DNA from 2 places in the Hoeflea sp. 108 genome. Region 2 is predicted to be linked to the other one. Evidence: predicted binding sites of a transcription regulator. Region 2 holds the regulator's gene; the other holds the start of a gene.
What was found. Region 2 encodes HrcA, which represses chaperone genes, less so after heat shock. Its sites were predicted from a motif close to GTTAGCACTCNCNNNNNGNGAGTGCTAAC; they were not measured.
Positions count from the first base shown of each region.

Region 1 (5,236 bases), on a different contig from region 2:
CAACGCCTCTGCGATCAGCAAAGCAAGCTCCCCGGGCGGCCGGATACCGGAGACGCCGATCGCATCCCCATGCCCATCCATCGTCCCAATGTCGGCGTGGATCGGAGAAGCTGGCTTGCACTTCACTCAATAGGTGATGCTAGTCAGAACCACGTAAAGGATCGTGGCGGCCAAGCCACCGACCATCAGTATCAGGAGCCAGAGTGACGGTTCCGTTCTTATTCGATCAAGATATCGCATCGGATGCTGCCTTTTCGAGTAGCGTACATGCACCTCAGATCAGCCTGTTGTCCTCGGCCTTCTGGCGGGCGCGGCGGCGCGTGCCGTCGGTATCCGACTTGCGGTGCCGTTCAGCCACCGCCTTGCGGATCTGCTCAAAGCGATTTTCTTCGACCTGCTTGGGCGTCGGCTGCGTATCTGTCTTCTTCACAAACGAGATCATTGCTGGCGTTCCTTCCTGTGGCGGGTGGAAACGCCCTGGCGCCTGCCTGAGCGCTTTAAAGGGTATTATGCTCCAAGCGCGGTGACACAGTCTTGGACTCCAAGCCGGTCGGCGGTCGTCTGTCCCGGCATTGTCGCCCAGCCACCGGCTTCGATGAACTGCCTTTTCTTGTAGCTATCGGTAGCAGCCTTGAACTCGACAAGCTTCGCAGCCGCATCTGGCGCTGCGTTGAACCGTTCAATGCATATGGCGGATGCCAGCTCTCCGCGCGCCGTCTCGCCAGCCGCTTTCGCCATGGTTTGCGAAGTGCCGCCGGTGACCCAGCCACCCCAGCTGAAGCCGACGACGATCGTGGCGATCATCGCCGCGATGCATGCCCAGACCAGCATGGCCTTCGAAGGCTGGTAGTTTTCCCAACGACGGGAGAGAGATTGTTTCGTCGTGCTCTGCATGGCCATGGAGGTATTCCTTCCAGGTTGGAGTGCGGACTGCTTTGTCCGGCCGCGCTGACCGAACGGTTCAGGCACTGTTCTCAGTATCCCATTCCACCCATGCCGCCGTTGCCGGCCGCTGGTGCGGAATCCTTCGCGGGAATATCGGCGATCATCGCCTCGGCGGTGATCAGCAGGGACGCGATCGAGCCAGCGTCCTGGAGTGCGGTTCTGACGACCTTTGCGGGGTCGACGATGCCTGCCTTGATCATGTCCACATAGGTTTCGGTCTGGGCATCGAACCCTTGGTTGCGATCCTTGCTATCGGTCAGCTTGCCGACCACGATCGAGCCTTCGACACCGGCATTCTCCGCGATCTGCCGGATCGGCGCTTCGAGTGCCCGCCGCACGATCGAGATGCCGGCGGTGATGTCTGCGTTACCGCCCGTCAGCGAGGCCAGTACAGCCCTGGCGCGCAGCAACGCCACGCCGCCGCCGGGAACGATGCCTTCCTCGACGGCCGCGCGCGTCGCGTTGAGCGCATCGTCGATGCGATCCTTCTTCTCCTTGACTTCGGTCTCGGTCGCGCCGCCGACGCGGATGACGGCAACGCCACCGGCGAGCTTGGCCAGCCGTTCCTGTAGCTTCTCTTTGTCATAGTCCGAGGTCGTTTCCTCGATCTGCGCCTTGACCTGGGCGATGCGTTCGGCGATTCCGGCCTTGGCGCCGGAGCCGTCGATCACCGTGGTCGTATCCTTCTCGATCACCACGCGCTTGGCGCGGCCGAGCATGTCGAGCGTGACGTTCTCGAGCTTGATACCGAGGTCTTCGGAGACCATCTGCCCGGCGGTCAAGACGGCGATATCCTCCAGCATGGCCTTGCGGCGGTCGCCGAAGCCCGGAGCTTTCACCGCCGCGACTTTCAGGCCGCCGCGCAGCTTGTTGACGACCAGCGTTGCGAGCGCCTCGCCCTCGACATCCTCCGAGATGATGAGCAGCGGCTTGCCGCTCTGCACCACCGCCTCGAGGATCGGCAGCATGGCCTGAAGATTGCAGAGCTTCTTCTCGTGGATGAGGATGTATGGGTCCTCCAGTTCCACGCGCATCTTCTCTGCGTTGGTCACGAAGTACGGAGACAGGTAGCCGCGATCGAATTGCATGCCCTCGACTACCTCGAGTTCGGTCTCGGCGGTCTTGGCTTCCTCGACGGTGATGACGCCTTCGTTGCCGACCTTTTTCATTGCCTTCGCGATCATCTCGCCGACGGTCGCATCGCCGTTGGCGGCGATGGTGCCGACCTGCGCGATCTCTTCGGAGGACTTGACCTTCGTCGATTGCGCCTGGATTTCCTTGACGCCGGCGGCGACGCCGAGATCAATACCGCGCTTCAGGTCCATCGGGTTCATGCCAGCAGCAACCAGCTTGGCACCCTCCCGCAAAATCGAGGCGGCGAGCACAGTCGCGGTGGTAGTTCCGTCGCCGGCGAGATCGTTGGTCTTCGAAGCGACCTCGCGGACCATCTGCGCGCCCATGTTCTCGAACTTGTCGGCAAGCTCGATCTCTTTGGCGACGGTGACGCCGTCCTTGGTGACGCGCGGCGCGCCATAGGCCTTGTCGATGACGACGTTGCGGCCCTTGGGGCCGAGCGTCACCTTGACGGCGTTGTTGAGCAACTCGACACCGCGCAACATGCGGTCGCGGGCGTCGCCGGCGAATTTGATTTCTTTGGCAGACATGGTGTTCGTCCAGTTCGGTCTTGAGATGCGGGATGGAAGATCAGGCGACCTTCCTGGCGGCACTACCGGTCTTCTCGACAATGCCCAGGATGTCGCTCTCCTTCATGATCAGGAGGTCTTCGCCATCGATCCTGACCTCGGTCCCGGACCACTTGCCGAACAGGATGAGGTCGCCGGCTTTAACGTCGAGGGGGATCACATTGCCGCTCTCATCGCGTGAACCGGGTCCGACGGCGATTACCTCGCCTTCCTGCGGTTTTTCCTTCGCGGTGTCGGGAATGATGATCCCGCCTTTGGATTTGAGATCGCCTTCCGCACGTCGAATGACGACGCGGTCATGGAGGGGCCGGAATTTCATGGGGGTTCTTTCTGAGGCCGGCGCATAAGGCAGCCACCTCAGATACATAGCGACTTTGGCACTCGAATGATAGGAGTGCCAAATGCATTTCTTTGAAAAGGCGGAATTGGAAGAATTTATTTCACTTCTATCGATGCGATATTCGTTGTTTTCAATACGTATTTCCTGCCTTTTCAAGGCTGTTTATTTTTATGGAAGAGCCATTATTCAATTCTATATGAAATAACATCGCCTTGCTCCTTGCTAAAGTGGCGGGTAAAGCCCATATATAAATCTCGTTGATTTGGCCGACTTGGCTTTTGCGGTGTCAGAGACCCGCCATTCACCACCGAATTCTCGATAGCGAATGCATCAAGCGCCGGCCCGGCGCGCATATCGCTCTGTTCGAACCCTGGAATGAAACCCGTCGCTGACCACGGATGTACTGGCAGCACGGAAATTCATTCCGGTTCGAATGGGAATGATGCGGGAGGCGCGCTGGCGTGCTTTCGTGGAGGTTTCGACCATGACAACGCGCACCACACAAACCATCGTCCGGTTCTCCGCCCCCTTCACGCTGCCCGGCTTCGACGCCGCACAGCCTGCTGGCGACTATCGCGTGGACCAGGATGAAGACCTGCTGGAGGTATCCTCCCGCCTCGCCTGGAGACGTGTCGGCGCCTTTGTTCACCTGCCCGCCATCGGCATTGATGGCCAGACACATCAGATGGCGCCGATTGATCCCGCCGATCTCGACGCCGCTCTCGAAAAGGATCACCAACAATCATGATATCGACCAACCCAATCCGACGCACGATCCGTCCCGCCCGGCACGATGTTCCTGCTCATCTCTTCGCGATCGGACAGGCTGTCCGGCTCAAGGGCGGTTTCGTGAGACCAGCGTTGCCCGCCGATATCTACCGCATAACCGGCACGTTGCCGGCACGGGGAGATTCGCTTCAATATCGCATCCGCAATGACGACGAACGCCATGAGCGGGTCACAACGCAGGACAGTCTCGAGCCGGTCGACATGTCGCAATCCGGCAATGGCGCAACGCTCATCGAAAGGACGTTCGGACATGGCTAAAGGCCAGAAACGAAGCAATCGCGAGATCAGGAAGCCGAAGCAGGAAAAGGCCCAACCAAAGCCTGAAAGTACCTTCGGCAACCAGATCAAGGTCGCTGCAAATGCCAACACGTCACAAGGTCGAGGCAGGCACTGAGGCAGTGCTGCTCCGGCTGAAAGAGCATTGGGCGCCATGAAAGTTGTCATCGAGTTTTACCGCACGCGGGAGACAGATGACGCCCATGCGGTCGTGGGCCGAGAGGCGGTGGAAGCCGTCGATCTCGCTAACGCGATTGAGATTGCGCACTTGCTTTCGCAGACGCTCGACATGCCTCAGCGGCCCGACGCCGTCGCGATCACCGACTTATCCGGTAACGCGCTATTTTCCGGCATCATTGATGTCGACGTGACCAATAAAGAAAGGCCACGATCATGACCCGATACGTAGATGAAACCGAACGGGAGCGGCATGACCGCGCGATCGGCGACTGGGACAATGAAGGGAGTGCATCCGTCCGCACAGCAGGCGACGAACAGTATGGCCGCCGCATCGAAGCCGACCGTTCATGGACCATCTACCATGTCTTCACCGGCGTTCCAGCCGCCCGGGAAGGGCTGGAGATGATCGGCCTCAGCCGCTCGGTCGCAACCGACGGGATGCTGTCGCTCAATCGCCGCAACGAAGTGGGTCGCCGAGCCGGAAGCAGCCTGTTGGCAGATATCCGCACCACGGCACAGGCAAGACCGGAGTGTCAGCGGTGACACTCCAATTCCCCAACCCGAGCCGCAGCTTCGACGAAGTGCGCAACGCCGTTCGCTTTATCGGGCACGACGGCATGTTCGAAGTGCCGTTCTTTGTCGAGGTAGGGGCGCTCGCCAAGTCGTCTGCCGGATTGCGCAACATGGAGCTGTCGGAGGAGATGTATCTTTCGACCTTTGATTCGGCGCGCAGGTCGATCGAAGATGTAGCACGCGAGGCCTACTCGCATCGCCGCCAAACCTCCTATACGCTTACCGCCGCCGATTTCCGGTAAAGACATCACTCGATGCTGATCCGCTACGGGTATGAGATCACTCTGACCTGCCAGCAGCCGACCGCCCTGGTGTGTCTGCTATCGGTCCACGAGGATCGCGCAGCTGACATAAGGGCGCCGGAGACGACGTTCATCAACCCTGACGTACCGGTCTCGATCTACCGCGATCTTTTTGGCAACCGCTGCCG
Region 1 covers NZ_KB890026.1:246,156-251,391, reverse strand. Annotated here, with positions in the region: gene B015_RS33705 (hypothetical protein) at 275-442, opposite strand; gene B015_RS0129235 (hypothetical protein) at 508-900, opposite strand; gene groL (chaperonin GroEL) at 975-2,609, opposite strand; gene B015_RS0129225 (co-chaperone GroES) at 2,650-2,967, opposite strand; gene B015_RS0129220 (hypothetical protein) at 3,473-3,736, shown strand; partial or broken gene B015_RS33995 (hypothetical protein) at 3,733-4,032, shown strand; gene B015_RS0129210 (hypothetical protein) at 4,208-4,450, shown strand; gene B015_RS31910 (hypothetical protein) at 4,447-4,776, shown strand; gene B015_RS0129200 (DUF1488 domain-containing protein) at 4,773-5,048, shown strand; gene B015_RS0129195 (transglutaminase family protein) at 5,061-5,236, shown strand, end outside.
Region 1: the regulator HrcA is predicted to act here: its motif matches at 3,022-3,050, upstream of B015_RS0129225 (co-chaperone GroES).

Region 2 (5,236 bases):
CTGGATCTCGACGATGCCGCCCTTGCCGGTCATGACGAAATTGGCGTCGGTGCCGGCAGACGAATCCTCGAGATAGTCGAGATCGATGACCGGCTGGCCGTCATGGATACCGCAGGAAATGGCGGCGACATGGTCCTTCAGCACCTTGTCGACCTTCACCATCTGGCGCGCTTCCATCCAGCGCAGGCAGTCGTGCAGGGCGATCCAAGCGCCGGTGATCGAGGCAGTGCGGGTGCCGCCGTCGGCCTGCAGCACGTCGCAGTCGACGGTGATCTGCTGTTCGCCCAGCGCCTGCATGTCGACGACGGCGCGCAAGGAGCGTCCGATCAGGCGCTGGATCTCCAGCGTGCGGCCGCCCTGCTTGCCAGAGGAGGCCTCGCGGCGCATGCGGTCGCCGGTCGAGCGCGGCAGCATGCCGTATTCGGCCGTCACCCAGCCCTTGCCGGTGTTGCGCATCCAGCCCGGCACCTTCTCTTCAAGGCTTGCCGTGCACAGCACATGGGTGTCGCCGAACTTGACGAGGCACGAGCCTTCGGCGTGCTTGGAGATGTTGCGCTCGAAGGAAACGGCGCGCATTTCGTCGAACTGGCGTTTTGAGGGGCGCATTCGGGTTCTTTCCAGGGAAAATCGTAAACGTTGCCGGCTTGTAGCCCCATGCCGGGTGCAGCGCAAAGGAAAACGGGTCGCAGCGCCCAGGCGGTTGTGTTCGGCCCGGCGCTGTCTATATCATTTGAGGCGGAGACCACGAACAGACATGACCAAAGCGGTTACCGACCCCAGCCTGCAATCCCTCGACATGCGCTCGCGCGACATCTTCCGGCGCATCGTCGATTCCTATCTGCGCGACGGCGAACCCGTCGGCTCTCGCAACCTGTCGCGCATGCTGCCCTCGTCGCTGTCGCCGGCCACCGTGCGCAACGTCATGAGCGACCTCGAACATCTCGGTCTCGTCTACGCGCCGCACATCTCCGCCGGGCGCCTGCCGACGCAGAAGGGGCTCCGGTTCTTCGTCGACGCCTTCATGGAGCTTGGCGATCTCTCCGACGAGGAGCGCCGCACCATCGATGCCCAGGTCAAGGCCTCGGGCGAGGGCGCCACGCTCGAACATATGCTGACCGAAGCCAGCCAGATGCTGTCGGGCATGTCGCGCGGCGCCGGCCTCGTGCTCGCCACCAAGAACGAGGTCGCCCTCAAGCACATCGAGTTTATCCAGCTCGAACCCACCAAGGCGCTTGCCGTGCTCGTCTCGCAGAATGGCGATGTCGAAAACCGCGTCGTCGAGCTGCCGCTCGGCGTCACCGTCTCCCAGTTGCATGAGGCGTCTAACTTTCTCAATGCCCATATCCGCGGCCGCACCCTCGCCGAGGCGCGGCTCGAGATTGCCCGCATCAAGGACGAGACCAAGGCGGCGCTCGACACGCTGTCGCAGCAGCTGGTCGAAAAGGGCCTCGCCGTCTGGGCCGGCGCCGAGAGCGGTCTGCCGGCGCGCCTAATCGTGCGTGGCCGCGCCAACCTGCTCGAAAACGTCACTGCCCAGGCCGACATCGAACTTCTCAAGCACCTGTTCGAGGACATGGAAACCCAGGACGGGCTGATCCAGTTGCTCGACCTCGCCGAGGAAGGCTCGGGCGTGCGCATCTTCATCGGCTCGGAGAACCGGCTGTTTTCGCTGTCGGGCTCATCGCTTGTCGTCGCGCCCTATCGCGACAAGGATGCCCGCGTCGTCGGCGCGCTCGGCGTCATCGGCCCGACCCGGCTCAACTATGCCCGCATCGTGCCGATGGTCGACTATACGGCGCAGCTGATTTCGCGCATGCTGCGCTGACTGCCCAGTCCGCGCCGAGCCAGACCGCCGCAGGTTTCGGAAAGTGCTCTGCGCACTCTCGACAGGGTTGGGCAAACGGCGTTCCAAGGGAGGCCCAGATGGCGCTCGAACAGATCAAGGCCCAGATCGCGGTCCTGTTTCAGGAGATGGTCAACCAGCCCGAGGACGCCCACGAGCTTCAGGAACAGATCCGCGAAAAGCTCGCCGAACTGCGCGCGCAAGGCCTGCCGCTGCCCAAGGACTTAGTCGATCTCGAAAAGCGCCTCGATGAGGATTTTTCGCAGGCCTGAGGTTCAGGCGCTTCCGGTCTTTTCCCCGTCGCCGCCGCTCTTTGCCTCCTCGCCCCAGGTGATCTGGCGGTAGTCGAAGCCATATTCCAGCGTCGGCTTGACGATCCTGAAATAGGGCGACAGGTCGAAGTCGCGCGGCGTGTAGAGCGAATGGTGGCGGATGTGCATGATCTCGCGCCGCATGTAGTTCGACTGGGCCGACGCCCGGCCGGGCGCACGCGTGATCTCGGGCAGGATCGGATAGCGGATCTCGCCATAGGCTTCGGCGATCATCGTCGAGCAGATGGCGCGTGTCGGGTCGCCCGAGCCGAAGGCCAGCATCCGGCGCCGCCAGCGCACCGGCACCGGTGGCGCGGGCATGAAATAGCGCAGCATGTCGAAGATGTTCTTCATGTCGTATTTCAGCCCGAGCCGGGCCAGCATGAAGTCGACCACCTTCTGGCGGTCTTCCGGCGACAGGCCGTTGGCCCGGCAGATGCGGGTGTTGTAGGTGCGGTACTTGGACAGCGGCACCGCAACGCAGCCTTCTCCGAGATTGACTTCGATCAGTCGCGGCCGCTCAGAGCCGTCGGCGGGCTCGGGCAGCGCATCGCCGACATAAAGCGCTGAATGAGACCATGTCGACTGGGTCAGGTACTTGATGACCGCTGAGATGTGCTGGTTGCCTTCGACCAACAGGATGTCGCCAGGCTGCAGTGTCCGCCGCAGCGTCTCGGGATCGGATGGCGTGTAGGGCTGGTAGCCGGAGGATTCGGCCTGCAGCAGCGCCGCCACCCGGCGCCCGAGCCGGTCGAGCAATGTGTCCGTCTTCTGCGTCATGAGCGAAGGACGTAGCACGGGGCAGGCCGGCGAGGCCAGCAGCGTCGACGGCTCTTCTTGAGCCGGCTATTTTCCCGTCGAGGGCTCCGCCTTGCCGTCGGCTGCAGCCTCCGCCAATCCGTCGCGGGCCTTGTGGGCAAGCCGCCGCGCCACGCGCCTCGGCTTCTCCTCGAACAGGTCTTCCGCACTGGTAAGGCAAAGCTTGCGCAGCACCTTTTCCGAGCGCTTCATGACCTTCATCAGCGACTTCTGCTCGGGTGCTTCGTCAAACGGTGCCTCATGCGCCTCGATCAGTGCTCGCATCACGAAGATGTCGTGCAACTCGCCAAGGCTCTCGCCGAGCATGTCGATGCGCTCACGCCGCGGCTTGACCGGCGATGGCCACAGCTTGCGCAGCAACGACAGATGCGCGCCATGGGTCTTCACCGCCTTGCGCAGCTCATGGAAGTCCTCGGCCTCGCCGCGTTCGCGCGCCTGCTCAAGCCCTCTGCGGGCGCGGCGCAGCGTGCCGAGCGCGCCCTCGGCCAGCACGTCGGCGGCAGCTTCGGGGCTGTCGGGCAAGGTGAGCGTCTCAAGCGCGATCCGGCCCACCGTGCATTCCGAAAGGGCGGCGTCGAGGGTGGCGGCAAGCCCTGCCTCGCCATAGGTCGTTTCTGCCCGGTGACGCACCAGCGAAAGCCTGATCGCGCCAAGCCCGGCTGCTTTCGCCTCCTCCGGAAAATCGTCGGCCAGCCTGTCGACGGTCTCGATCAGCGCGCTGGCCTGGCGCGGACCGGCAATCGAGCGCGCGATGTCGCGATAACGGTCGTTCTCGCCTCGGCAGAAAGCCTCCGCCCCTGGGCGCACCAGATGCAGCAGCGCCCTGAGGTTCTTCAGCCGGCGTCGCGCCTTGTGCAAAGCCTTGTCGGGGTCGTCGCGGGCGGCGTCGAGATAGGCGGCGATCTTGTCGAGCTCTTCATGCGCGATACGCCGAACCTCGACTGTGAGAGGTGCGCGCGGATCGATGCGAAAGCTCATGCAACCGCCTCCGGGACGTCGCCAAGCGCCAGCGACGAGTTGTAGTATTCCGCCTCGCCGGTGACCTCGCGGCCGAGCCAGCCGGGCAGCATGGCGGCCGGAACCTGTTCCGGCGTCTCCAGCTCGACGATGATCAGCCCCGACAACGCGCCATGGAAAACATCGACCTCGTAGAGATGGCCCCGGTGGCTAACATGATGGCGTGTCTTCTCGATGACATTGCCGATGGCGAATTCTTCCATCGTTGCCGCGTCCGACAGCGGGATCGGATATTCGAACTCGTCGCGCTCGCGGCCTTGCTCGCCGAATTTCAGCGTCAGCTTGGCCTTGACTCCGTCGGTGACGCGCACGCGCACGCTGCGGCCGCTGTGCGACGCCAGATAGAACTGCCGGATTTCGAGCTTGTCCGACACAAGGGTGCGCCACTCCGGTCCATTTACCAGAAACTTGCGTTCGATCTCCTTGGCCATGGGCGGCAGTAAAGCGTGTGGCGGGGCGCGACGCAACACTGATCTTGACATTAATCAATCGATTGATTAAAAATAATGGCATGAACAAGCCGCGCAACGTCGCCCAGCAGGCGGTCTCCGCCGCCGACGCCACCCGCACGTCCCTGGTCATGGCGGCGCTCAGCCTGTTCGGACGCCAGGGCTTCGACGGCACCTCGACGCGCCAGATCGCGGCCGCGGCTAATGCCAACATCGGCTCCATCGCCTATCATTTCGGCAGCAAGGAAGGCCTCAGGCTGGCAGCCGTCGACTACATCGTCGACACCATTCAGGCAGTCGCCGCCCAGGCTCTGGGCAGCACCACGCTCAGTCAGCCCGATCCCGCCAGCCCCGCCGAGGCTGAGGCGCAGATAGAGGCCGCTGTCGAGCGCATGGCCGGTTTCATGATCGCCCGTCCCGAGGCTGGCGAGATCGTCCAGTTCGTGCTGCGTGAACTGTCGACGCCGACCGATGCGCTCGACCGCATTTATTCCGGCGTGTTCGAGCCGGTGCACAGGCGCCTGTGCCGGCTGTGGGCCGCCTCGACTGGCGAGACGGCCGAAAGCGAGCACACCCGCATCACCGTCTTCATGATGATCGGCCAGGTCGTTTATTTCCGCATCGCCCGCGCCGCCGTCGTCAGGCGCATGGGATGGCCCGACATCGGCCCGGCCGAAGCGGCCAAAGTCATCGCCATCGCCAAGGAAAACGTCGCGGCCATCATCGCCGCGCGGAAGGCAGGAAAGCCATGAGCATCCTCTGTTCCATCCCGTTCGCCGCCTCGCTGTTTTCCGCGT
Region 2 covers NZ_KB890024.1:578,503-583,738, forward strand. Annotated here, with positions in the region: gene rph (ribonuclease PH) at 1-606, opposite strand, end outside; gene hrcA (heat-inducible transcriptional repressor HrcA) at 755-1,825, shown strand; gene B015_RS0102820 (hypothetical protein) at 1,924-2,115, shown strand; gene B015_RS0102825 (YiiX/YebB-like N1pC/P60 family cysteine hydrolase) at 2,119-2,934, opposite strand; gene B015_RS0102830 (CHAD domain-containing protein) at 3,001-3,951, opposite strand; gene B015_RS0102835 (CYTH domain-containing protein) at 3,948-4,421, opposite strand; gene B015_RS0102840 (DUF1956 domain-containing protein) at 4,502-5,191, shown strand; gene B015_RS0102845 (HlyD family efflux transporter periplasmic adaptor subunit) at 5,188-5,236, shown strand, end outside.